Regions from separate parts of the Arthrobacter sp. Z1-15 genome, predicted to be linked through region 2. Evidence: predicted binding sites of a transcription regulator. Region 2 holds the regulator's gene; the other holds the start of a gene.

Region 1 (17,520 bases), 1.8 Mb from region 2:
TCTGCAGAGCAGAGCGGGTCACCTTTACCGGGTCGTTGACGCCGGCAGCCAGCAGGTCTTCGTACTCGCCGGTTGCAGCGTTCAGGCCGAAGCCCTCGGGCAGGCCGCGGACCTTGTCGACGACGACGCCCGGCTCCATGCCGGCGTTGAAGGCGATCTGCTTCAGCGGAGCGTCGATGGCAACGCGCACGATGTTTGCACCCGTGGCTTCGTCACCCTCGAGGTTGAGGTTTGCGAAGGCCTTCAGGCCGGCCTGAATGAGGGCAACGCCGCCGCCGGCGACAATGCCTTCTTCAACCGCAGCCTTGGCGTTGCGGACAGCGTCCTCAATGCGGTGCTTGCGTTCCTTCAGCTCAACCTCGGTGGCTGCACCGGCCTTGATGACTGCAACGCCGCCGGCCAGCTTGGCCAGGCGCTCCTGCAGCTTCTCGCGGTCGTAGTCCGAGTCGGAGTTCTCGATCTCGGCACGGATCTGGTTGACGCGGCCCGCAATTTCCTCGGGATCGCCGGCGCCTTCCACGATCGTGGTCTCGTCCTTGGTGACAACAACCTTGCGTGCCTTGCCCAGCAGGTCCAGCGTGGCGTTTTCCAGCTTCAGGCCGACTTCCTCGGCAATAACCTGGCCACCGGTGAGGATGGCGATGTCTGCGAGCTGGGCCTTGCGGCGGTCGCCGAAGCCCGGGGCCTTGACGGCAACGGACTTGAACGTGCCGCGGATCTTGTTAACAACCAGCGTTGCCAGGGCTTCGCCCTCAACGTCTTCGGCGATGATCAGCAGCGGCTTGCCGGACTGCATGACCTTCTCCAGAACGGCAACGAGGTCCTTCACGTTGGAGATCTTGGAGTTCACGATCAGGATGTACGGATCCTCAAGGACCGTTTCCTGGCGCTCGGCGTCGGTCACGAAGTAACCGGAGATGTAGCCCTTGTCGAAGCGCATGCCTTCGGTGAGCTCTAGCTCGAGGCCAAAGGTGTTGGACTCTTCGACCGTGATGACGCCTTCCTTGCCGACCTTGTCCAGGGCCTCGGCGATCAGGTCGCCGATCTGCTGGTCACCGGCGGAGATGGAAGCCGTAGCGGCGATCTGCTCCTTGGTTTCGATCTCCTTGGCAGAGGCCAGCAGCTCGGCCGTGACGGCCTCGACTGCCTTCTCGATGCCGCGCTTCAGGCTCAGCGGGTCGGCGCCGGCAGCAACGTTGCGCAGGCCTTCCTTCACCAGTGCCTGGGCCAGGACGGTTGCCGTGGTGGTGCCGTCGCCGGCAACATCGTCAGTCTTCTTGGCAACTTCCTTGACCAGCTCGGCGCCGATCTTTTCGTAGGGATCGTCGAGCTCGATCTCCTTGGCGATGGAAACGCCGTCGTTGGTGATTGTGGGGGCGCCCCACTTCTTCTCAAGGACCACGTTGCGGCCACGCGGGCCCAGGGTGACCTTCACGGCGTCGGCGAGGATGTTCAATCCGCGCTCAAGGCCACGGCGTGCCTCTTCGTCAAATGCAATGATCTTGGCCATAACGGCTTTCGTCCTTCCGGAACAGTCATGCTGGGTGCTTAGATGTTGCATTCCAGACTGCGGTGCCCGCGACGGACGGGCCGTGAGGGTGCGATCTCTTTACGCACCCGCAGGCCCTCACCTCAGTGGCTTGCTGTTTCACTCAACGCCGACCGCATTTAGCAGTCATACGGCAAGAGTGCTAACTCAATAATTAGCACTCTCACACACTGAGTGCAAGCGATCACGACTCTCCGACGTCCGGGTCACAGGCAACATTCCCCGGGTGCCGCCCATCCCTGGAGATCCCCTGACACACCAAACGGCGGCATCCCGGGAGCGGTTGCCGCCGTTGGGGTTCGCGCAGGTGCCAAAAGCGCCGCTAAACGGCTCGCACATCCTCCGCCTGGGGGCCTTTCTGGCCTTCACCAATTTCAAATTCCACCCGCTGGCCTTCTTCGAGGGTGCGGTACCCCGAGGCCTGGATGGCGGACCAGTGCACGAAAACGTCCGTTTGGGCCTCATCCAGCGTGATGAATCCGTAGCCTTTTTCCCCGTTGAACCATTTGACGATCCCCTGCGCCATGTGCATTTCTCCAACCTTGTTTGCTCGTGCGTTCCGCCAACGTGGTCGTGGCGGAGCGGACCGGCGCACAGGCGGTCCGGGTACAGCGGATACATGCTTGCTTCGGACCGGCGTCGCACGGCTGGCACTCACTTTAGCCAGCGTGATGCAGCTCACAATTACTGCGGCAGGATCGTTATGGAGTTTTTACGTTCGGGCAGTATTCCCGGCTACTGGAATCCCGGGCCGGGAACTACGGTCACCAGATTGAATTCGGCAGATTCGGCGAGCGTGGGGATCCCCAGAGTTCGTGAGAGCTCCTGGGCATTCGGCAGCTGCTCGGCACCGTTGTAGAAGATGATCGACGTCTGGAGAGGCGTTCCGCCCCAGTTTGCGACCTGCGCGGTGGCCCAGCCGTCGCCCGCAATCCGCGCGGAAAGATTCGCGCCGAGCCCTCCGATCCCGCTGGCATTAAGCACCACCACGGGCTGGCTGCGGTCCACCGCGGCTTCGGGGGTGGGCGACGGCTCGGGCGTCGGGGAATCGCTCGGCTCGGGCGTTGGCGACGGCTCGGGCGTCTCCGACGGCGCCGGCTCCGCTGACTCGGTCGGGGCAGGCTCGGCTTCGGTGGGCTCGGGTTCCGGGGTAACCGCCGGCTGGGACGAGTCGGACACCGGTGCCGGGGCAGCGCCGTCCTGCCCGATGCCCAGCCGCGGCAGGACAAAGAAGGCCGCGAGGCCCAGGATCAGGGCCAGCACTCCGACGGTAATGATCAGGCCAAGGCTGCCGGACCGCGACGGAATCAGCCGTTCGCGGTGAACGCCCTGGCGTGATGACGTCTCGGGAACCTTGTCAAACTCATCCCGGGGGTATTTGCTCATGGTGAGGTATCAGTCCTTGGTATCAGGTGGCGCCGGTTAGACGTCAGAGCCTGAACGACGGGCGGTGCGCGCGCGCTGACGGGTTGTACGTAGTCTACGCAGTCTCTTGACCAGCATCGGGTCGTGAGCCAGGGCATCCTCGGTGTCGATCAGAGCGTTCAGCACCTGGTAGTAGCGGGTGGCGGACATGCCGAACAGCTCCCTAATGGCCTGTTCCTTCGCCCCGGCGTATTTCCACCAGGCCCGCTCCAGTGCGAGCATCTGCTGTTCCTGTTCCCCGAGCGGACTGTCGGGGTCAACCGTGCCGTCCAACGAGAAGGCTTCGGTTGTTTCGGCCACAGGATGCTCCCAGATCGGTTGTCGGTTTCCCTCTCTATGCTAGTTGGGAAATAACAGGCTTGTCATTCGGCGGGCTTTCTCCGCTGAACGCCGGGGGTCCCCCGGCCGCTCCCCCAGCCGCAGGCCCGGCTGCCCGCACCGCCGGATGTGGGAAACAGCACCGGGGGAACGCCGTTGTGGGCTATGGTCTGATGCTATGTTTGCGAAGCTCGGAACCCGGACGGTGGCAGCACTGCTGCTGGTTGCCTTCACCTTTGCCGGGGCGTCGTGTTCAAACTTTCCAGCAGATCCGGAGGGGACACTGGACCGTGTCACGGGCGGCACCCTTCGGGTGGGCGTATCCCACTCCCCGCCGGCCACGGACGTTGGCGGGGCTGAACCGGCGGGCACGGAAGCCGACCTGGCCCGGGATTTCGCCGAGTCCCTGGATGCCGGTGTTGAATGGGTCGAGGGCGGCGAAGAGTACCTCATGGAGGCCCTCAAGCAAGGCGACCTGGACCTGGTGATCGGCGGGCTGACCGAGTCAACCCCGTGGACCGACAAAGCGGCGGTGACAAGACCCTATGCCGAGAGCACCAACCGCTGGGGAGACTCAGAGAAACATGTACTGGCGGCGCCGCTGGGCGAAAACGCGTTCCTTTCACGCCTTGAACAATTCCTGGCCGACAGGGAGGCCGGCAAATGACCAGGCAGCAGGGACGGACCGAACTGCCCCAAGAGCAATCTGACGCACTTCGCCGCGCCGTGCGGCTGGAGTGGATAACCATCGGTTTCCTTGCGGTCACCGTGACTGCCGTCTTCCTGGTCATGGGCAACTCCCAGGCCATGCGGGCAGCCTGGATCGAGGACATGCTCTCCTTCATCCCGCCGCTGGCCTTCCTGCTCGCCGTCCGCCTCGTGGCCCGGCCGCCGGGCACCCGCTACCCGTACGGCTATCACCGTTCCATCGGCGTCGCCCATCTGGTGGCGGCCGTGGCGCTGACTGTCATGGGGTCCTTTCTCATCTATGAGTCGGCGACGGGGTTGATGAAAGGCGAGCATCCGCCGATCGGCACAGTAGAAATCTTCGGAAGCCAGATTTGGCTGGGCTGGCTGATGATGGCAGTAATGGCGGTGACCACCATCCCTCCGGTGATCGTCGGTCGAATCAAGATCCGCCTCGCACGGCAGCTCCACAACAAGGTCCTGTATGCGGACGCCGACATGAACAAAGCCGATTGGATGACCGCGGTGGGTTCCATCGTCGGGGTCGCGGGAATCGGGCTCGGTTTCTGGTGGGCTGATGCAGCCGCCGCCCTCTTCATCGCCCTGAGCATCCTTCGCGACGGGCTGCGCAACATGCGCGGGGCGGTCACCGACCTCGTGGACACGGCGGCTACCACCTTCGATGAAGCGGAGCCGCACCCGCTGGCGGAAGAAGTGACGGGCTATCTGCACGGGCTGCCGTGGGTGGAGGCAGCCGGGGTGCGGATGCGCGACCAGGGCCAGGTCTTCCATGTCGAAGCCTTCGTGGTGCCCGTCAAGGGCACGCCCCTGTCACTGTCCCGGCTGGCAGAGGCACGCGAGGGCTGCGCCGGCATCGATTGGAAGCTGGCCGACACGGTGGTGATTCCCGTGCAGAACCTGCCGGAGGAACTCGGAGGCCGCAGCGGCGTGCATCAGTCGGGCAGCGAGGAATGACGCGCAAATACTTCCGGACCTAGGGTGGAAACGTGAGCTCTAATGATCCGACACTCTTTTCACTGCCATCCGCCGCCGAGGGACCCGGGTCCGGCTCCGGCTCCGGCACGGAGGGAGAACCGTTCCCTTTCGCGGCTCCAGCGCCGCTGACAGACTTCATGGCACCGGATTGGGCCAGGGCCCTGGCCCCGGCCGCCCCGGAACTACACCGAATCGCAGGATTCCTTGAGGAGGAGCGCCGCTCCGGCTTTCCCGTGCTGCCCGCTCCGGGCCATATTCTCCGGGCATTTTCCCGCCCGCTTGCTGACGTCAAGGTCCTGCTGATTGGCCAGGATCCCTACCCGACTCCCGGCCACGCCGTCGGTTTGTCCTTCTCGGTGGACCGCGGCGTGCGCCCGCTGCCGCGGAGCCTGAACAACATCTACAAGGAACTCGACGCAGACCTGGGCATCCCCCCGTGCCCGCACGGCGATCTCAGTGCCTGGTCCGACCAGGGTGTCCTGCTGCTGAACCGGGTCATGACGGTCCGCGCCGGCAGCGCCGGGTCGCACCGGAGGCGCGGCTGGGAGCAGATCACCGAACTGGCTGTCCGCGCCGTGGCCGGCCGCCGCTCTTCCGACGGCAGCCCCGTCCCTTTGGTGGCTGTCCTCTGGGGCAACGATGCACGGTCCATCGTTCCGCTGCTGGAAGGCACACCCCGGATTGAATCGGCCCATCCAAGCCCGCTTTCCGCGTCGCGCGGGTTCTTCGGCTCCCGCCCTTTCAGCCGCACCAATGAACTGCTGCAGGAGCAGGGAGCACAGCCGGTGGACTGGCGGCTGGACGCGATACGGTAGGAGAAACCCTTTACCGAGGAGACCAACCCGCATGCCTGACCCTTCCGTGCCCGCCGAGAAGCCCGCGCAGGACGTGCCCCGCCGGGCCCGCCCGCTGCTAACCCTCGAGGTCCTGCGGCGGGAACAGCTGACGCCTCACATGGTCCGCATTTATGCCGGCGGTCCGAACTTCGGCAGTTTCACCGCCAACGGCTGCGCCGACGCCTACTGCAAAATCTGGTTTGGCCCGGACGGCAAACCGCTGGACGGGACGTCCGACCTCGAGTCCCTTCGGAGTTCCTTTCCCCGGGAGGAATGGCCGGTGTCGCGCACCTACACGGTCCGCAGCGTGAACCCTGCCGCCCGCGAGCTGGCCATTGATTTTGTGGTGCACGGGGACGAAGGCCTGGCCGGCCCGTGGGCCGCACAGGCTAGAGCCGGTGAAGCACTGACGTTCTCGGGGCCAGGGGGTGCGTTCAATCCCGACCCCGACGCCGGCTGGTATCTGTTCGCTGCCGATGAATCCGCCCTGCCCGCCACGGCTGCGGTGCTGGAGGCCCTGCCGGCCTCCGCCGTCGGGCAGGTGTTCCTGGAGGTGGGCGGCCCCGAGGACCGCCAGCCGCTCACGGCGCCGGAAGGCATCTCCGTGACCTGGCTGTACCGGGGGGACACGCCGGCGGGAAACACCGGCATGCTGGCGGCAGCCGTCTCGGCCGCGCCTTGGCCAAGCAACGACGTTCAGGTCTTCGCGCACGGCGAGCGGGAGGCAATGAAGGCCCTGCGGGATGTCTTCTTCACGATGCGCGGACTGGAACGCCGGCAGGTGTCGCTGTCCGGATACTGGGCTGCGGGGCGCACAGAAGACGCATTCCAGGCAGAAAAAAAGACCCCGGTCGGCAAAATCCTCTAGATTCTTGCCGTCCGGGGCCTTTCCGCCGGCTGCCTACCGGCGCCGGTTCCGGCGGTCATTGCCGGACAGGTTTCGCGTCAGGGGCCGGGCGAGGTTGTCGCCGAACACCACGCCGCCGGCAATCGCCAGGATCACCGTCAGCGCATTGAAGATTCCGACGGCGCCGGCGGTGAAGTCGTCGGTACCGATACTCAGGCCGTACATGGCGCGGAAGATGCTCAGCCCGGGGAACAGGAAGAGCACTGCCGGAACAGCAACGATCAGCTGCGGCGCCCCCATTCGAAGCGCGATCATCCGTGCCACCATGCCGATGAAAATGGCAGCGACGGCCGGCGTGAGCCGGGGGCCAACGCCCACCATTTCCGACAGCTGGAACACCAGGAAGCCCGCCGCTCCGGTCAGGACGGTGGGCAGCACCAGATTCATCGGAGACTGTTCCACCACGCAGATCGTGCCCAGCGCCACGGCCAGCAGCAGCATGGTCACCGCGAAGGGGTACTGCGAGGCGGCAACGTTGGTCACGTCCAGCCTCGGCATGCCCGCCAGCGCCCCCACAACAAGCGCGACGGCGATGCCTGCCACCAGCGCTCCGAAGGTCAGGAACGCTGACAGGAAACGTCCCGAAGCAGTAACCGGGAACCCGTTGATCGCATCCTGCACGGCAGAGACCAGCCGGCCCGTCGGCAGGAGCAGCAGGATCCCGCCGGCCACCACAATGCCCGGAGAGATCGGCACGTCGAAGGACCAGAACAGCATGGCGATGGCGGTGACGACAAAGCCGCTGGCAGCGGTGCTGAAGAAGTCCGGCACCCGCCAGCGTCCCAGCAGCCGCTGCAGGAGACTGACCAGGACGGTACTGAGGAAAGCCACCAGCGAAGCCAGCGGTCCGCCGCCGATGAAGCCCACAATAGCCGCGGCAAACACGCCGGTTGAGGCCGTCACGGCCCACCTCGGGAACGGCTTCGGCTGATGGGTGATCTCATTCAGCCGGTTGGAAGCTTCGGCGCGCGAGATTCCGCCGTCGATAATGTCCGTCACCAGCTGGTGGACCAGCCCCAACCCGGCATAGTTGTTGGTCCACGAGCGCACCACGCGCATGACCGTGATGGGCGTCTGGTCCTTGGGCGAGTAGTTCAGCAGCACCGACTGGTTGGTGATGTCCACCTCGATGCTCTCCAGGCCAAAGGCAGCGGTCACTGCGATGATCGCCGTCTCCACTTCAAGGGCACCGGCACCGTAGCGGAACATGGTTTCGGCCAGGCTGAGGGCCAGGTCCAGGGTCTTCCGCGCCGATGCATCCGGGCCCGCGGTTCGCACCAGGGGGTTGGCGTACGGGGAACCTGCCAGCCGCTCCACGATGGACATGGCCTGGGTGGGAGGAGTCTCTCCCTGCACCAGCTTGCGCAGCATCCGGCGGGCCGCTGCCGATGAGCGGTCCTGCTGCCGGGCTGCGCTGGAACTCGTGCCGTGCTGCCCCGGCACGGTCTTGCGGGCGCGCGGCTTCCGCGGCGGCTGCGCCGTCTCTGACGGCTGGGCAGACTTGCCGCCGCCGAACCCTCCGGAGGGCAACCGGATGCGTCCTGTACCCGTTCCGCCCGAAGTGCCCTTGACGGGAGTCTGCATGACGGAGGTGGTGGGCGGCGGCGGTTTGGGACGGGTGCTCCTGAGCCCAAAACCGCCGGGGCCAGTGGGCAGGCCAGCGGTGCCGGCGGACCCGGAGCCCTTCGGCGCTTTGCCGGGAGCGGCAGGGCGCCGAATCTTCGCGCCGGCGGGTGCTTTTTTGCTTCCCCCCGCGGCCTTTGGCCCCTGCCCTGAAGGCTGGTTTCCGGAAGTTCCACCGTTGCCGGGAGACTGGATAACCGGTATCAGCCCCACCATCGGATCGGGGTTCTGTGCAGGCTTTTGGCGGTCTGCATCGGACGTGTTTTCCAAAGGACTCACCCTTTCGCCTCTGTTGCCTGAATCCCGTTCAGGCTTTTGCTGTTAGTAAAACGGCTGCTGGTGACGGCGCCAGTAGATCTGCCGCGCGACGCGTTCGCCGATCGTGTTCCAGATCTTGTACCGCACCGGGTCCAGCACCAGGTCGTAGCAGCCCACGAAGTCCGTGACGGTCTTCGAGAAGCTGGTCTTGAAAAGACCCAGGCCGTGGTGGGGGTGTTCCTTGTTTTTCAACTGGTCGCTGGGAGGCGTCCCGCAGAAGTCATACTCCTCGATTCCGAAGTCTTCCTTCAGCTCGGAGATGGCCGTCCACTGGACCAGGTGCGAGTCACCGTACTGGCTGCGGCGGGGCTTGGACCCCCCGTCCTTGTAGGTGCCCTTCTTTCCGTAGGCGATGACAAAGGCACCTACGGTGGGCTCGCCGTCTTCGAAGGCGAAGTAGAACCGGCCCTGGCCTGCTTCCACGAAGTTGGACCAGAAGCGGTGGTAATACTCGTAGGAGCGCATCCGGGCCGAGGAGCGGTCCTCGATGTGGCTCATCAGTTTGTACATGGTGCGCATGTTCTCTTCGGTGGGCTCCACCCGGCGGACGTCGGCGCCTTCCCGGATTGCCCGGCGGACAGCGTTGCGCCCGCGCGAGGAGATGTTCTTCAGGACCTGCTCGATGTCCGGGGTGGTGTCCAGCAGCGCAGTGGAGTCGTTGGGCTGCAGGTTGAAGGTCTTGACCAGGCCGGCACCTTCGAACTGGGCCCGCACCTGGGGGCTGTCGACGATGTCCGGCTCCACTTTCACGGCAAACACGTTTCGCTTGGATTCCTTGATGAACCGGCGCAGCGCGTCGAGGACCTCCGGCACATGCGAGGGCTCAGCAACATCGGGGCCCTTGATGAGGTACCAGAGGCTGCCCAATCCGGGCACCTTTTTTTCGATTGCCAGGTTGTATGTCGTATAGCCGCGGCCGGTAAACACCAAGTAGATGGGATTCCATCCGTGGTGAGATTTAACCTCCGCGTAGGACGCGGACTGCAGCACGTTCCCGCCGCCCGGGTTGGACTGCACGTGGCTGTCCCATTTCTCTTTTTCCTCGGCGGTGGCCAGGCGTGCACTAAAGTCTCGCAAAATACCTCAACTAATCGCTTGATCGCTTGATCGCTTGCACCATCTGCGGCTGGTCCCCTGCGGAACCCGCACCACGGGCTCCGGACCGTCCTCAAGTCTATCCGCTGGGGGGATCACTCAATGAAATTTCCCCAGAGGGTCCCCTGTGAGTTCCCCCGTGCTCCCGTGCACGCAACTGCAGGCCAAACCAGCGTCAGCCCTCGGCGCCGCAGGCCGCAGCCCTGCCTGGCCGGACGCTCCCCGGAACAGGCAGTTCCGCCCATCTCCCTGCCCGCCCTGCGGGCCCGGGGCGAGGGACAAACGAGGCGGAGGAACACAGGAGCCTGTCCGCCCCGGCTACACTAAATGCAAACACATGAACTTTGCGGGGATGGGGAGCACCATGGGACAGCGGCTGGAACTCGGATTGGACACCTTCGGTGATGTCACCTCGGACGCCGGAGGCGAACGGCTGCCGCAGCACCAGGTGCTGCGCAACGTGGTGGCAGAGGCGGTGCTGGCCGACTCGGTCGGCATCGATTTCATTGGCATCGGAGAGCATCACCGGGAGGATTTTGCCGTGTCGGCGCCGGAGGTGGTCCTCGCCGCGATTGCCGGGCAGACCAGCCGGATCCGGCTGGGCTCGGCGGTCACCGTCCTGAGCTCCGACGATCCGATCCGGGTCTTCCAGCGGTTCTCAACCCTCGACGCCGTTTCCAACGGCCGCGCCGAAGTGATCCTGGGCCGCGGCTCCTTTACGGAGTCCTTTCCGCTGTTCGGGCTCGAACTGGCGCAGTACGACGAGCTCTTCGAGGAAAAGCTGGAGCTCTTTGCTGAACTGCGCCGCGAAACCCCGGTGACGTGGAGCGGCAACACGCGGGCCCCGCTGCAGAACCAGCGGGTCTATCCCCCCACCGCCGGCGGTGAGCTGCCGGTGTGGATCGCCGTCGGGGGCACACCCCAGTCCGTGGTCCGGGCGGCCCACTACGGGCTGCCGCTGATGCTGGCCATTATCGGCGGCGAACCGGCAAGGTTCGCGCCGTTTGTAGACCTGTACAAGCGGGCGCTGGACCAGTTCGGCCGACCCCTGCTTCCTGTGGGCGCGCACTCCCCCGGTTATGTCGCTGCCACTGACGAGCAGGCGCTCGAGGAGGCTTGGCCGCATTTCGAGCGGATGCAGAACCGGATCGGGCGCGAGCGCGGATGGAGCCCCACCACCCACAGTGATTACCTCGCGTCCGCCGGCCCGGACGGAGCCCTGTTCATCGGCTCCCCGCAGACCGTTGCCGCCAAGATCGTTCGAGTGGCCCGGGAGCTGGAGCTAAGCCGTTTTGACCTTAAATACAGCCTGGGCACCCTGCCGCACGAGCTGTTGATGAACTGCATCCGCCTGTACGGCACCGAGGTTGCACCGCTGGTGCGCGAGCAGCTGGCCTAGCGGATCAGGCCGACGCCGGGAGGAACCAGCGGATGCGCGGTTCCTCCTCGGCCAGGCCCGCCGCCTTGTCAATGAGCTTCCGATCCTCTCCGGTGATGCGCTCCTGCTCCTGGCGCAGGTATTCGCGCCAGGTCGCGACGTCGTAAATCTCGCGGAACTGGCGCGCATCCGTCACCGAGTGGACCAGCTCCCAGTCCCGCGCGCCGGTGCGCATCCGGGAGAGACGCACCTCATGCATGAGCTGAACAAACTCCGCAGCCTTCCCGGGAGCCAGTTCATAGGCGATGAGAATGGTGACCGGCCCGGCGTCGGGGGCCGGCTCCTGTGTCGCCTCGATCCCCAGGTCAGCTTCCGCGATGCTGCGGTCCAGCCGGCCGGTGCGCGGCAGCAGCGGCAGCACGGTGACGCTCAGCCCCGCTGCCCCCAGGACGGCTCCCGCCGCAGCCAGCACCGGTGCGTAGCCGTAGGCGGTGGCCAGGGAACCCCACACGACGGCGCCAACCGCCTGCGCCCCGGTGGTCACCATGAGGTAGACGGAAAGCCCGCGGGCCCGCACCCACTCCGGCAGCGTGAGCTGCATGGCGCTGTTAAGGATGGACAGGGTTGCGATCCAGGCGATGCCGGCGAAGACCAGCAGAACTCCCAGCACAGGCGCCGGCAGGAAGCCGGCGGCAAAAGCCGCGGCGCCAAAAACGGCGGCTGCCAGTCCCAGCATCAGGTTGTCATTGATACGGTCTTTGACCTTCGGCAGCAGGATGACTCCCGCAACGGCGCCGATGCCCAGCGCACCCAGCAGCAGCCCGTAGCCTGCGGAACCGAGCCGGAGGTGCCCGTTGACGGCCACGGGGAGCAGTGCGTACAGCGCACTGGCCGGAACCATGAAGAGGGCGGTCCGGAGCAGCACGCGCCGGATGCGCGGGGCCGCCCTGATGTAGCGCATGCCCGCGGCCAGCGCTTCCCGCATCCGTTCGGGATCCTCCGGCTCCGGCGGCGCCCGCCAGATGTAGACCGCAACCGCTGTTCCCAGAAAAGACACGGCGTTGAGGCCAAACACGAAGGCCGGACCGAAAAAGGACACGAGCACCCCGGCCAGTGCCGGCCCCACCGCACGCGCTCCGTTGACCGCCATGCTGCTGAGGGCGGATGCGGACCTGATTTCCTCCCGGGGCACGAGCTCGGGAGTGATCGCCTGCCAGGCAGGCTGGCTCAGGGCCACCCCGCAGCCGATCAGAAAGGTGTACAGCAGCAGCGAGTCCGGATCCAGCAGATCCAGCGCAGCAATCACGGTCAGGACAGCCGCGGCACCGGCGGCGAAAAGATTGGAGCCCAGAATGAGGCGCCGCCGGTTGAACGCATCCGCCAGGACCCCCGCAATGAAACCAAGCAGCAGGGACGGTGCCAGGTTGGCCGTCTGGACCAGGGACACGAGGGCGGGGTTGGAACTGTTTTCGACCAGATACCACTGGGCTCCCACGGTCTGCATCCAGGTGCCGATGCTCGACCCGATATTGGCAAGCCACAGAATCAGGAACATGCGGCGGCGCAGCGGCGCCCAGGGAGATGCCGTGTCCATCGGGATACCTCCGTCCGGACGTGCCGGTTCAGATGCGCTGGTTCAGATGCGCCGTTCAAATACCCCGGTCAGACCACCCGGGGAAAATCTGCCCATGCCTTGCGGAACCGCTTGCGTGCGCTCTCCCCGCGTTCTTCCTCCAGGGCGTGCAGCCGTCCGTAGGTGAAGCCGTTGGAGCCGGCACCGGCCGCGGCGGCACCCAGCCGGCGCAGGTAGTCCCGGCTAACGACGCTGTCCTGGTATTCGCCGAGGATCTTTTGCACATGCTCAGCGCCGGCGGCCAGTTCGGCGGAACCGGAAGCCCGCACCGGCTGGGCAACCTCGGCGGCATAGCGCAGCCGCTTGGCATCCTTGCGGGCGTCGTGCAGTGATTCCGACCGGTGGTCCTCGCTGCGGGCCTCGCGGGCGTCCCGCACCTGCCGGTGCAGGCGCTTGCGGCCGCGGCGCAGCATCCGACCCGCGGTTTGGGCAGCCGGTGCCTCTGCTGCGGCCGTAAATTCGGGGCTGCCGATCACCGACTCAAGCCGTTCCAGCAGGCGCCGGTAACGGTCGCCGTCGAGCACGCGGGCCACTTCCGCATGAGCCATGCGATAGTCGCCGAGCAGTTCCTCGGCAATGCGCTGCTGCACCGGCCCCATCACCAGTTCGGCAGGCTGGGTTCCGACAAGAGCCTGCAGCCGCGCGCGCAGCACCTGGGCGTCGCGGGCCGCACCCAGGACCCCGGCAAACCATTTGAGTTCGGTGCGCACTTCGTGGGCCGGCTCCGGTGCAAGCACTTTGCGGTAACTCGACAGGGCCGAACGCATCCGCCGGGTGCTGACCCGCATCTTGTGCACCGCGTCTGCATGGTCTGCCCGTACGCGCGGATCCTCCGCCAGCATGGCCAGGAACTGATTCCGCAGATATGCCAGCAGCAGGAGTCCGGCGGGACCCTCTGGCTGCGGAGGCCCGAGGCTCAGGGCGCCGACCCGCACGGCGGCCTGCTGTGCAGCAAGGCCACCCTCGGGGCGGGGCTCGGCGGCAGCGACGACGGAATCCGCTCCGCCGCTGAGCCGTGGCGTATGCAGCGGGGTTTCCGGGTCCTGAGGGGTGGGCATGGCTCAGTATAGGGCCGGGAAACGGCGCAACGGCAGGGGTTTGTGCCGCGGCAGGGGGAAACAGTCCCGCATCGCTGTTCCGGGTGCAGCTCCGGCGGTAGCATCGCGGTACCGTGCCGCTGTCCGGCCCGCCCGCCCGGCGGTAACCGCTGCAGGCTGAAATTCCGACGAGGAACATTAGGGCCGTGTGAAGCGATATGAGATTCGTAAAGCTGGGAAGTTCCGGAGCCACGGTGTCGGCTGTCGGTCTCGGGTGCATGACCTTCGGTGACCCCAACCACGGCAACCACGGCTGGACGCTGCGGGCTCCGGAGTCCAGGCCCATCCTGCGCAGGGCCCTTGAACTGGGAATCAATTTCTTTGACACGGCCAACGTCTACTCCTCCGGCGACAGCGAGGAAATTACGGGGGCCGCACTGCTGAAGTATGCCCGGCGTGATGAAGTGGTGATCGCCACCAAGGTCCACGGCGAAATGATGCCAGGTCCCAACGGCTGGGGCCTCTCGCGCAAACACATTCTGTGGCAGGTGGACGAGAGCCTTCGGCGCCTGGGCACCGACTACATTGATCTCTACCAGGTTCACCGCTGGGATGCCTCCACCCCGCTCGAGGAAACGCTGGAAACACTCGACGGGCTGGTGCGGTCGGGGAAAGTCCGGTACCTGGGCGCCTCCACCATGTATGCCTGGCAATTCGCCCGGGCGCTCACGCTGCAGCAGGCCCACGGCTGGTCTCGGTTTGTGACCATGCAGGCGCATTACAACCTGGTTTACCGCGAAGAGGAACGGGAAATGATTCCCCTCTGCAGTGCCACCGGCACCGGTGTGCTGGCCTATTCCCCGCTGGCCCGCGGGCGGCTGGCGCGGGACTGGCAGCAGGGAAGCCGGCGGCAGTCCCAGGACGCCCTGGGACACTCCCTCTATGCGGGGCAGGACGTACCCAACCGGGCCGTCGCCGACGCCGTACTCGCCGTAGCGCAGCGGCACGGCGTGACACGGGCCCAGGTTGCCCTGGCCTGGGTCCTCACCCACCCGGCGGTGACGGCCCCGGTGCTCGGTGCCACCGCCGCCGGGCATCTGGACGACGCCGCCGCGGCCCTGGACCTGCAGCTCACGCCGGAGGATCTGGACGAGCTGGAGCAGCACTACACCCCCCGGCACGTGGCAGGTTTCTAGCCCTTCACTGCTCCGGCAACCAGGCCGGAGGAGATGAAGCGCTGCAGGAACAGGAACAGCGCCATCACCGGCAGGGCGGCCAGGACCGCACCGGCGGAGAAGACACCCCAGGTGCGCGACTGGCTGTCACCCACGAAGGAGTAGAGGCCCACCGCCAGGGTCTGTGCTTCGGGGTCGTTCAGGACAATGGACGCAATCAGGAACTCGCCGGTAGCGGTGATGAAGGACAGCAGCCCCACAATCGCCAGGATGGGCGTGACCAGCCGCAGGATGATCGTGAAGAAAATCTGGATGTGGCTTGCTCCGTCGATGCGCGCGGCCTCGTCCAGGGACTTCGGAACCGTGTTGAAGAACCCGTACATCAGGTAGGTGTTCACGCCGAGGGCGCCGCCGAGGTAGACCATGATCAGGCCGGTCTGGCTCCCCAGGCCCAGCCACGGCACGACGTCGGAGATTCCGCTCAGAAGCAGGAAAATCGCCACAACGCCGAGCATCTGCGGGAACATCTGCAGGAGCATCAGGCTCAGCAGGCCGAAGCGGCGTCCGGTAAAGCGCATCCGGGAGAAGGAGTACGCGGCCAGGGCACCCAGGAACACGGTGCCGGCGCTGGTAATGAGCCCGACGACGAGCGTGTTCAGGAACCACCGGGCGAAGGGCTTCTGCGGATCCGAGAACAGGTCCACGAAGTTGTCGAACTCGATGGTGGAAAACAGGCCGCTTGCCGAAACCAGGGTTCCGTTGGAGCTGAGCGCGGCGGAGAGCACGTATGCCAGCGGGAAGAGCGCAAAAACGCCCATGACCAGGCCCACCAGGTGCCGCCACCCCTTGTCCCGGAACCATGCGCCGAAGGGTTTGCGGGGTTGTGCAGGGCTGGCCGGGCCGGCGTTGGTCCGAGCCGGGGTCAATGTCGAGTTGCTCATGAATTCACTTCCTCCAGCGCCTTGGTCTGCCGGAAGCTGACCGCGGAGATAACTGCCACGATGATGAAGATGATGACGGCCAGCGCGCTGGCCAGCCCGTAGTCACGTCCGGACCCCTGGCCGAAGGCCACCTTGTAGACCAGCGTGATCAGCAGGTCCGTGGCCCCGATGTCCATGTTGGTGTCGGTGAACCTGGGCCCGCCGCCCGTAAGCATGAAGATCACGTTGAAGTTGTTGAAGTTGAAGGCAAACGTCGAGATCAGCAGCGGTGCGGTGGAGACCAGCAGCAGCGGCAGCTTGATGGAGCGGAAGATCCGCCACGCGGATGCCCCGTCCATGCGGGCGGCCTCGTTGACATCCTCCGGCAGGGACTGCAGGGCGCCGGTGCAGACCAGGAACATATAGGGGAACCCGAGCCACGTGTTCACCAGCAGCACACTGAATTTCGCCAGCCAGGGGTCGGTCAGCCACGGGATGTCGGCGCCGCCGAACAGGGTGGCGTTGATGAATCCGAACTCCTGGTTCAGCATTCCGGACCAGACCAGGCCGGCCAGGAACGCCGGGAAGGCGTAGGGCAGGATCATGATGGTGCGGTAGATCTTTTTGCCGCGCAGGTTTGGATGGTTGAAGGTCAGAGCCAGGAACAGCCCAAGACCGAAGCACAGCAGCACCGATCCGAGCGCAAACGTGAAGGTCCATACGATGACGCTGAGCAGCGGCCCGCGGAGGTCCGGATCGGTGAAGGCCCGTTCGAAGTTCTCGAACCCCACCCCCACCTTCCACCCGGTGGCGAGGCGTTCGCCGTCGGCGCTCACAAAGGATCCCTCGCCGCCGTCCGTATAAACGGTGCCGGTCTCGGTATCCGTGAAGGTGTCCGCCGCTTCGTCGTAGACCAGCACCGGTTTGAACACGTAGGCATTGGAACCGTCGGCGGTCTGCAGGACGCCGTCGTCGAGGTCATCGGAGAGCGGAACCTTGATGTCGGTGATTTCCTGCTGGACGGCAAGCAGTTCGTTGAAGCTCAGGGTGCGGTACCCCTCGGCTGCCACAGCTTTGCCTGTGCCGCCCATTTCGGCGCCCTCAGCCTCCTTGAGCGGTTCACCCGTGGTGCCGATCCGGACGCCGGCGTCGGGATCGGTGACCAGAAGGGACAGGACATCGTCCTTTTCCACCACGGACACCTGGTATGCCGGAGAATCCGGAACGCGCTTCTGGGCGCTCATGGAGATGGCTGAAACGGCGTCGTCCTTGCTGCTGTTGTGCCCGTCGCCGTAGTTGGTGAAGGCGATATAGCCGCTGTACACCACGACAAAAACCTGGAAGACCACCAGGAACAGGACTCCCGGTGCCAGGTACTTGGCCGGCAGGCCGCCGCGGCGGAGGTAGATCCAGTTGATCAGCACGGTCACCGCTGCCGCCACCGCAAGGACGGCCCATTTTTCGCTCATGAACAGGGCCATGAGGACATAGACGGCAAACGCATCCGTCAGGCCCAGGAGCAGAATTTTGGCCAGAAGGCCTGTCATGGAATCGGGCCCGCGGCGGCGCTTGGGCGTTCGTGCGGAAATGTCTGGGCGGACAGGGGTGTCCAGCTGATCAACC
Region 2 (9,358 bases):
GCGTGGTGGACGGCAAGCTCTCGCCCCGGGAACGCATCCAGATGATGTCCACCCGGGCCAGCCACGAACTCCTGGAAATCGGGGTCAGCTCGCCGGAGCCCACCCCCTCCAAGGGCCTGGGAGTCGGCGAAGTCGGCTATCTCATCACCGGTGTGAAGGACGTGCGCCTGTCCAAGGTTGGCGACACCGTCACCAACCTGGCCAAGCCGGCAGAGAAGTCCCTCGAAGGCTACGCCGATCCGAAACCGATGGTGTTCTCCGGGCTGTACCCCATCGACGGCGCCGACTATCCGGTACTGCGCGACGCGCTGGAAAAGCTGATGCTCAATGACGCCGCGCTGGTGTACGAACCCGAGACGTCCGCTGCGCTGGGCTTCGGCTTCCGGGTGGGTTTCCTGGGCCTGCTGCACCTGGAAATCACCCGCGAACGGCTCGAGCGCGAGTACAACCTTGACCTGATCTCCACCGCACCCAACGTGGAGTACGAGGTGACGCTCGAGGACAAGAAGGTGGTCACGGTGACCAACCCCAGCGAGTACCCCGAAGGCAAGATCAAAGAGGTCCGCGAGCCGATGGTCTCGGCCACGATCCTGGCGCCGAACGAGTTTGTGGGCGCCATCATGGAGCTGTGCCAGGCCCGCCGCGGAGTCCTGGGCGGCATGGACTATCTCTCCGAGGACCGGGTGGAAATCCGGTACCGCCTGCCGCTGGCCGAGATTGTTTTCGACTTCTTCGACATCCTCAAATCCAAGACCCGCGGCTACGCCTCGCTGGACTGGAAGGCCGACGGCGAACAGGTTGCCGACCTGGTCAAGGTGGACATCCTGCTCCAGGGCGAACAGGTGGACGCGTTCAGCTCCATCACGCACAAGGACAAGGCGTACTCCTACGGCGTGATGATGACCGGCAAGCTCCGCGAGCTGATTCCGCGCCAGCAGTTCGAGGTGCCCATCCAGGCGGCCATCGGCTCCCGCATCATTGCCCGCGAATCCATCCGCGCCATCCGCAAGGACGTGCTGGCCAAGTGCTACGGCGGCGACATCAGCCGCAAGCGCAAGCTGCTCGAAAAGCAAAAGGAAGGCAAGAAGCGCATGAAGATGGTGGGCCGCGTTGAGGTCCCCCAGGAAGCCTTCGTGGCAGCGCTTTCCTCCGACGAATCCAAGGACAAATCCAAGAAGTGACACCCAGTGCACTGCCCCTCGGGGATCCGGCCCCCGCTGACGGACTGCTGCCCGCCCAGGCGGCGGAAGGAGCGGAGAACCGGAAGTTCGGGCTCTACGTCCACATTCCGTTCTGCTCCGTCCGCTGCGGGTACTGCGACTTCAACACCTACACCGCCACCGAGCTCGGCGGCGGCGCCTCCCAGGCGGCCTACGGCGGCACGGCGGAGCAGGAAGTGCGCTTCGCTGCCCGCGCGCTGAAGGCCTCGGGGCTCCCGGACCGGAAGATGGGCACCGTCTTTTTCGGCGGCGGCACCCCCACCCTGCTGCCCGCGGAGGATCTTGCCGGGATCCTGAAAACCGCCGTGGACATGTGGGGGCTGGAGCCGGGAGCCGAGGTCACCACCGAGGCCAACCCCGATTCGGTTACCCCGGCCTCGCTGCAGCTGCTGGCCGACGCCGGCTTCACCCGCGTCTCCTTCGGCATGCAGTCGGCCGTTCCGCACGTGCTGGCGGTCCTGGACCGCACCCACACGCCGTCGCGCGTTCCCGAAGCCGTGAAATGGGCGCGCGACGCCGGCCTGAAGGTGAGCGTTGACCTCATCTACGGCACGCCGGGGGAGTCCCTGGCGGACTGGGAAGTCTCCGTCCGCGAGGCGCTGAGCTACGAACCGGACCACATCTCGGCGTACGCGCTGATCATCGAGGACGGCACCAAGCTGGCAGCGCGCATGCGGCGCGGCGAAGTGCCGCCGATCGACGACGACGACCACGCGGACAAATACCTCATGGCCGACGAAATGATGACGGCGGCCGGACTGTCCTGGTACGAGGTGAGCAACTGGTCCCGGACCCCCGCCGACCAGTGCCGGCACAACTTGGCCTACTGGCGCAGCGACGACTGGTGGGGCATCGGCCCCGGCGCGCATTCGCATGCCGGCGGCGTGCGCTGGTGGAACGCCAAGCACCCCACCGCCTATGCCCAGCGGCTTGCGGCGGGGGAATCACCGGCGGTGGGACGCGAGACGCTCGACGCCGAAACCCGGTACGTGGAAGATGTCATGCTGCGCACCCGGCTGGCCGAGGGGCTGGAGCTGTCCCGGCTGAAGGACTCCGGCCGGCTCGCCGTCGCCGGGCTCATGGCTGACGGACTGGTGGACCCGAAGGCTGCACTCACCGGCCGTGTGCTGCTCACGACGAAGGGCCGCCTGCTCGCAGACGCCGTCGTGCGCCGCCTGCTCCCGGACTAGACGGATCCGGCGGGAGCTGAAGGCAACCGCTTAGCCAGGCAACAACCAGGGATAATGCAGAACAAAGGACCCCGGGCGGCAGCAGTGCCGGCCCGGGGTCCTTTGTGTGTCTGCGGAGGGTTACTGGATGCGGCGCAGGTTCAGCCGGTACCGGTAGGGGCGCCCGCGGTTGACCTCGATGCCGGCGACAACCGAGGAAACGGCAATGGCAACCCAGAGCAGGGCGTTCAGGATGGCGAAGACCCAGCCGATTCCGGGAATGAAGGACAGCAGCCAGGCCACCAGGGCAATGATGGTGGGAGGGAGGGTGAAGTTCAGCGCTTCCTTGGATTCCTGCGCGGTGAACGGGCCGCGGTCACGGAAGACCAGGTAAATGATCAGGGACGGAATGAACCCCAGGATGCCGCCGAAGTGGGCCATCGTGGCCCACTGCCGGTCCTCGGAGGCAGTCAGGGGCAGGGCAGTGGCCGGAGCGCCCTGATAGGCGGGACGAGCGCCGGAACCCCGGTCGTCGGACTGGGGGTGGTGGTTCTGACGTATGTTCGACACTGCTGTTTCCTTTGTGACTCTGGACGCCTGGTCGGTTCGGTTTACTGCCCTACATCTCATCTAGGTTACTGGCAACCGGGCTCCGTCCCGGCACGCGGGGCCGTGCGCGGGTCGCTACGGAACGGTCAGGAAGTCGATCACTTCCTCCACCCGGCCCAGCAGGGAGGGCTCGAGATCGGCGTATGAGGTGACTGCGCCCAGCAGTTTCTTCCACCCCACGGCCACGTCCGTGTGGTCCCGGTGCGGCCAGCCCAGGCCTTTCAGGATGCCCGTTTTCCAGTCTTCGTTCCGGGGGACAACCGGCCAGGCGGAGAGGCCGATGGTCTGCGGTTTGATGGCCTGCCACACGTCCACGTACGGGTGCCCCACGATGAGCACGTTTCCGCGTGCACCCGGATGCTTCATGGCCTCGGCGGCAATGCGGGACTCCTTGGAACCGGCCACCAGATGGTCCACCAGTATTCCCAGCCGTCGCCCCGGGCCCGGATTGAAGTCCCGGACGGCAGCGTACAGGTCATCCACCCCGTGCAGGGGTTCGACGACGATGCCCTCCACACGGAGGTCGTCGCCCCACACCTTCTCCACCAGTTCGGCGTCGTGCTTGCCTTCCACCCAGATGCGGCTCGCCCGTGCCGTGCGCGCCCGCACGTTGTCCACCCGAAGGGAACCCGACGCCGTTCGCCGCGACGCAGGTGCCGCGGCCTTGACGGCGGGCACCACTTCCACCGGTTCGCCGTCGAGCAGGAAGCCGAAACCCAGTTCGAAGGACTTGGTTTTCCCCCGGCGGTCCTCCAGCACCATCAGATGCAGTCCGCCGGACTTCTCCACCCGCACCACCGCTCCGACCCAGCCGCTCTGCACGTCTTCGAGCACCAGGCCCGCCTCGGCTCCGACTTTGGGAAGTGTTTTCCGGGCCGGAGCACTGATGTCCTGCGGCCCCCACGAAAAGTTGGACACTGGTGTTTTCCTCGCTTTGGTTGGTCCGCTGCAGCCGGCAAGTGCACGTCCGGCAGCAGTGCGGCACGGGCCACTCAATGCTAGCAACGACCCCGATCCGTATTAGACTTAGCACTTAGGCATGGTGAGTGCTAACCGGGAACGCTCCGGGCACACAGAACATACGGCCATCAGCGAGGGAGGGAAAACCATGAGTGAACCACGCAGACTCGAGGTGCTCCGGGCCATTGTTGAGGACTATGTCCATTCGCGCGAACCCGTTGGCTCCAAGGCCCTCGTGGAGAGGCACCAGCTCGGCGTCTCCAGCGCAACCATCCGCAACGACATGGCGGCCCTTGAAGAAGAGGGGCTGATTGTTGCTCCCCACACTTCAGCCGGCCGCATCCCCACCGACAAGGGCTACCGGCTGTTTGTCGACCGGATTTCGGACGTGAAGCCGCTCTCGGCGGCCGAGCGAAGGGCAATCCAGACCCTGCTGGAGGGCGCCGAAGACCTCGACGACGTGATGGAACGGACCGTCCGCCTGCTGTCGCAGCTGACCAACCAGGTGGCCGTTGTGCAGTATCCGCATCTGGGGAACGCACGCGTGCGGCACATCGAGTTTGTCCTGCTCGCACCTGCCCAGGTGCTGGTCGTCCTGATCTCAACCACCGGCCGGGTGGAGCAGCGCGTCATCACGATGCCGGACCAGGTCGCGGAACAGGACCTCCTGGAGCTGCGGCAGCATTTCCTCGCCGCGCTGGGCGGGACCCCGCTGACCCGTATCACCGGGCAGCTCGCCGAGTGCCTGGCAACGGTTCCGGCGCAGAAGCGGCGCAACGCCGGGGCACTGGCCCGCTGCCTCGAGCAGCTGGCCGGAATTAACCGCGAGGACCGCATGGTGATGGCGGGAACCGCCAACCTGGCCCGGTCCACCGTAGACTTTCCCCTGACGATCGGCCCGATCCTCGAGGCACTTGAGGAACAAGTGGTCATGCTTCGGTTGTTGTCCGAAATGGAGCAGGACGCCCGGGGTGTTTCCGTCCGGATCGGACGCGAAAACCCCCACGGTTCCTTGTCGGAGGCATCAGTGGTGGCCACCGGCTACGGACCGGATTCCTCGGCGAAGGTGGGTGTGCTGGGTCCAACCCGCATGGACTATCCCAACACCATGGCGACTGTCCGTGCCGTGGCCCGCTACCTTTCCCGGATACTGAACAACTAGAAAAACGTTAGACAATACAGCAGCAGTCGCCGGTGGCCGGCCCGCCTGAGGGCGGCCGGCCACCGGCGGAAGTCTTCGAAGCGAAGAGAACACCGCAGAAGCGGAAACTGCAATTACAGGAAGCGATGTGCACGAGTGAGCGATCACTACCAGGTCCTGGGCGTTGGACGCGACGCCACGGGCGAAGAAATCAAGAAGGCGTACCGGAAGCTGGCCCGAAAGCTGCACCCGGACGTCAACTCCGCTCCCGGAGCGCAGGACGAATTCAAGGCTGTGACCCACGCCTACGAGGTGCTGGCGGACCCGCAGAAACGCCGCATCTACGACACCACCGGCAATGAAAACGGCAACGACAACGGCTTCGGCGGCGGTGCCGGGTTCGGCGGCCAGGGCTTTGGCTTCCAGGACATTTTCGACACCTTCTTCGGCGGAGCCGGAGCGGGCGGCGGCCGGGGACCGGCCTCGCGCACCCGCCGCGGCCAGGACGCCCTGATCAACGTGCGGATCGACCTCAAGGATGCCGTTTTCGGCACCAACAAGAAGATCGACGTCGACACCGCCGTCACCTGCCCGACCTGCGACGGCAGCTGCTGCCAGCCCGGCACCTCCCCGCGGACCTGCGACATCTGCCACGGCACCGGCCAGGTGCAGCGCGCCGTCCGGTCCATCCTGGGCCAGGTCATGACCAGCGCTCCCTGCGGCTCCTGCCAGGGCTTCGGCTCGGTCATTCCGGACCCCTGCCACGAGTGCGCCGGCGAGGGCCGCGTCCGCAGCCGCCGCACCCTGAACATCAAGATCCCCGCCGGAGTTGCCACCGGCACGCGGATCCAGCTCAGCGGCCAGGGCGAAGCCGGAACCGCCGGCGGGCCCCAGGGCGATTTGTACGTGGAGATCCGGGTCAATGCAGATCCCACCTTCGTCCGCGAAGGTGATGACCTGCATGCCACTCTGACGGTTCCCATGACCGCAGCCGCCCTGGGCTCCTCGATCAACTTCGAGACGTTCGACGGCGACCGCGAGATCACCGTTAAGGCCGGCACCCAGTCGGGCGAGATCACCACCCTCAAGGGGCTGGGCGTCACTCACCTGCGCGGCTACGGCCGCGGAGACCTGCTGGTTCATCTGCACGTTGAAACCCCGCAGAAGCTGGACGCAGAGCAGGAAGAGCTCCTCCGCAAGCTGGCCCAGCTGCGCGGCGAGGAATACGCAGAGGGACGCCTGGCCGGCAGCGGTTCCGGTGTCTTCGCCAGGCTGCGGGACCGCCTGGGCAACCTCTAGCCATGACCAACCCCATCTTCTTCGGTGATCCGGGGGCCGTGCGCGCCGCGGTGCCCGGATCCGTGCTGGTAATCGAGGGGCCGGAGGCCCACCACGCTGTTGCCGTGAAACGCCTCGCCCCGGGCGAGCCGGTGGACATCGTGGACGGCGCGGGGCTGCGGCTAACTGGAACTGTGTCAGCTGCCTCGCCTGCGCGGCTGGAAGTTAGCGTGGAAGCCGTCACCGAAGAGGACGGAGCGGCCGAAACCCTGATACTGGTCCAGGCCCTGGCGAAGGGCGGCCGCGACGAGCAGGCCGTCGAAGCGGCAACGGAGCTCGGCGTGGACAGGGTCATCCCCTGGCAGTCCGAGCGCAGCATTGTCCGCTGGCGTGCGGACAAGGCCGCCAAGGGGCAGGCGAAATGGCAGGGCATTGTCACCGCCGCCGCCAAGCAGTCCCGGCGTTCAGCCGTGCCTTCGGTGGAAGAGCTGGCGGAGTCGAAGGCGCTGGCGCGCCGGCTTGCCGGGATTGACCTGGTGCTGGTGCTGCATGAGGAGGCCGACGGCGCCCTGGTTCCGGCGGTCACCGAGGCGCGCCGGCGCGCAGGGGACCGGCCGCTGAGCATTGCGGTGGTCGTGGGGCCGGAGGGCGGAATCAGCGCTTCGGAAGTGGAGCTGCTGCGCGGCGGCGGAGCCGTGGCTGTTCGCCTGGGCCTGCACGTGATGCGTTCTTCAACCGCGGGGCCTGCTGCCCTTGCCGTCCTGAATTCCGCGCTGGGCCGCTGGTAGGGCCGGGCAGCCGCTGGTAGGACGGGGCCCGGTGCTACTGGGCCGCTGAAGTGACGGTCACGCGCTTGGAATCTTCGTTGGCACGCTCCGTGCCGTGGAAGACGCTCACGCTGTACTCGCCGGCGGGCAGCTCAACGGTAAAGCGGAAGAGCGAGGGTCCGCCGGTGGAGGCCTCGAGTTCGGCGTAGCCCCGAGCCACGGCCTCTCCCGCGGGCCGGCCGTCAACGATGGGCTCCACCCGCCAGGACAGCTGCCCGCCTTCGGGCACGGCCGTACCCTGGACCGTGAGGCTGGGCTGCGTGCTGTCGCCCTCCTGCGGGTCGATGATCCAGATGGGTGCCATGAGTGCCGGGTCCCGCTGCTGAGGGCCCTCCAGGACTTCATGGCCGAAGGCCGTGTATCCCGCCTTGCCGTCCACCAGCAGCACTACTGAGGACTGGTGGCCAACGGTGGTGAGCCCGGCGTTGGAAGCTGCTGCGGTGGCGGTGTAGACCAGCTGCTGGACCGCGCGGTGCGCCATTCCTGCATCCATGGACGTTCCAAAAGCATCCTCGGAGATATCCACGGTGATGACGTTCTTGCCCGAGATTGAGGCGGAAACGCTGCCGGCCTTCTTCCACGGATTGAAGTAGTCGGGGTCCGACGGCGCGCCCGAGGTCATGGCCAGAACTGCTTCCCCGATGGGGTCGCCGTCCTTCTCTGCAGGCTGGAACTCCCGGTAGAGGTGTACGTCAGACCCGTTCAGGCCCAGCCAGTACACCGGGATGCGGCCCGGGGCGGGCTTGCCCTCGGCCGGAGGAGGGGCGCTCAGCGGAGCGGCAACAGTGCTCCCCGCAGCATCTCCGAAGGAGATGGGCATCGTAGTGGTGGGGGTAGCGGCGACCACTCCGCAGCCGCTGAGGAGGAGCGAAGAGACGGCCAGCAGTCCGAGGTATCCACGGCGGCCCGGCTGCGCCAACCGGCGTTTTAATCCCATTCAGTCCTCCTTTCGCAAAACGGTCGCTTCCCAGCTTGGCACATGCCAAACGCCGGATCCGCGGTCTTGACCTTCCTGCGACCGGACTGAGACCCGATTGATACCGGGCAGGGGAAGCGTGTTCCCGGCCGCACTGCCTCCCGGTTCACCGAAGGCGGAAATCAGGGCGGGCGCAGCGGGGCAGCATCAAGTAATATTGGACTGTCTGTCTTAACACCGGCGGGCACGCTGGCCAGGAACACGTGCAGGCCGCATGCTCGTTCACAACATTCTGCAAACAACACACTCTCCAAAAGGGGCGATGAAAGGCCTGCGAAGGCCGAATATATGACTGAATCCTCAGGAATTGGCACCATCGGGCTGGATCAGCAGACCATTGTCTTTGATTCCACTGAACACATGGTCCAGTCACTGGGTGCCAATGACGAGGCACTCAAAATCATCGAGGCCGCTTATCCGGAAGTCAGCCTGCACGTGCGGGGCAATGAGCTTTCGATCTCCGGTCCGGCACCCGCGGTGGAGCGTACCCACCGGCTGGTCACCGAGGTACGGACACTGGCACGCAGCCAGACCAAGGTCACCCCGCAGCTCCTTGAACAGCTCATCACCATGCTCAGGGACCAGAGTGCGTCGCGTCCGGCGGAAGTCCTGACCCAGAACATCCTGTCCACCCGCGGCCGCACCATCCGGCCCAAGACGCTGAACCAGAAGAACTACGTTGATGCGATCGACCGGAACACCATCGTGTTCGGGATCGGGCCGGCCGGCACCGGCAAGACCTACCTCGCCATGGCGAAGGCGGTCCAGGCGCTGCAGCAGAAGGAAGTCAGCAGGATCATCCTGACCCGCCCCGCGGTTGAGGCCGGAGAGCGCCTGGGCTTCCTGCCCGGAACGCTCAGCGACAAGATCGATCCTTACCTGCGCCCGCTTTACGACGCGCTGCACGACATGATGGACCCGGACTCGATTCCGCGGCTGATGGCCGCCGGAACCATCGAAGTGGCTCCGCTGGCGTACATGCGCGGACGTACCCTCAACGACGCCTTCATCATCCTGGACGAAGCGCAGAACACCACCCCCGAGCAGATGAAGATGTTCCTGACCCGGCTGGGGTTCGGCTCCAAGATGGTGGTGACGGGCGACGTCACCCAGGTGGACCTCCCCGGCGGGACGGCCTCCGGCCTGCGGATCGTCCACGACATCCTCGGCGACATCGA

The links. Region 2 encodes HrcA, which represses chaperone genes, less so after heat shock. Its sites were predicted from a motif close to TTNGCACTCGNNNNNNNCGAGTGCNAA; they were not measured.
Region 1: groL (chaperonin GroEL) is a predicted target of HrcA. The motif match lies at 1,669-1,695, and genes of this name have one in related genera.

Annotation. Positions count from the first base shown of each region.
Region 1 covers NZ_CP096454.1:486,175-503,694, reverse strand. The annotation lists gene groL (chaperonin GroEL) at 1-1,510, opposite strand, end outside; gene M1D40_RS02425 (cold-shock protein) at 1,872-2,075, opposite strand; gene M1D40_RS02420 (LytR C-terminal domain-containing protein) at 2,285-2,935, opposite strand; gene M1D40_RS02415 (DUF3263 domain-containing protein) at 2,972-3,274, opposite strand; gene M1D40_RS02410 (transporter substrate-binding domain-containing protein) at 3,471-3,959, shown strand; gene M1D40_RS02405 (cation diffusion facilitator family transporter) at 3,956-4,954, shown strand; gene M1D40_RS02400 (uracil-DNA glycosylase) at 4,987-5,790, shown strand; gene M1D40_RS02395 (siderophore-interacting protein) at 5,822-6,679, shown strand; gene M1D40_RS02390 (threonine/serine exporter family protein) at 6,713-8,302, opposite strand; gene M1D40_RS02385 (lipid II:glycine glycyltransferase FemX) at 8,663-9,736, opposite strand; gene M1D40_RS02380 (LLM class flavin-dependent oxidoreductase) at 10,119-11,153, shown strand; gene M1D40_RS02375 (MFS transporter) at 11,158-12,726, opposite strand; gene M1D40_RS02370 (CHAD domain-containing protein) at 12,795-13,823, opposite strand; gene M1D40_RS02365 (aldo/keto reductase) at 14,021-14,998, shown strand; gene M1D40_RS02360 (sugar ABC transporter permease) at 14,995-15,918, opposite strand; gene M1D40_RS02355 (ABC transporter permease subunit) at 15,915-17,520, opposite strand, start outside.
Region 2 covers NZ_CP096454.1:2,324,063-2,333,420, reverse strand. The annotation lists gene lepA (translation elongation factor 4) at 1-1,181, shown strand, start outside; gene hemW (radical SAM family heme chaperone HemW) at 1,178-2,410, shown strand; gene M1D40_RS10655 (DUF4870 domain-containing protein) at 2,531-2,950, opposite strand; gene M1D40_RS10650 (DUF3097 domain-containing protein) at 3,074-3,916, opposite strand; gene hrcA (heat-inducible transcriptional repressor HrcA) at 4,107-5,120, shown strand; gene dnaJ (molecular chaperone DnaJ) at 5,256-6,398, shown strand; gene M1D40_RS10635 (16S rRNA (uracil(1498)-N(3))-methyltransferase) at 6,401-7,165, shown strand; gene M1D40_RS10630 (GerMN domain-containing protein) at 7,200-8,141, opposite strand; gene M1D40_RS10625 (PhoH family protein) at 8,469-9,358, shown strand, end outside.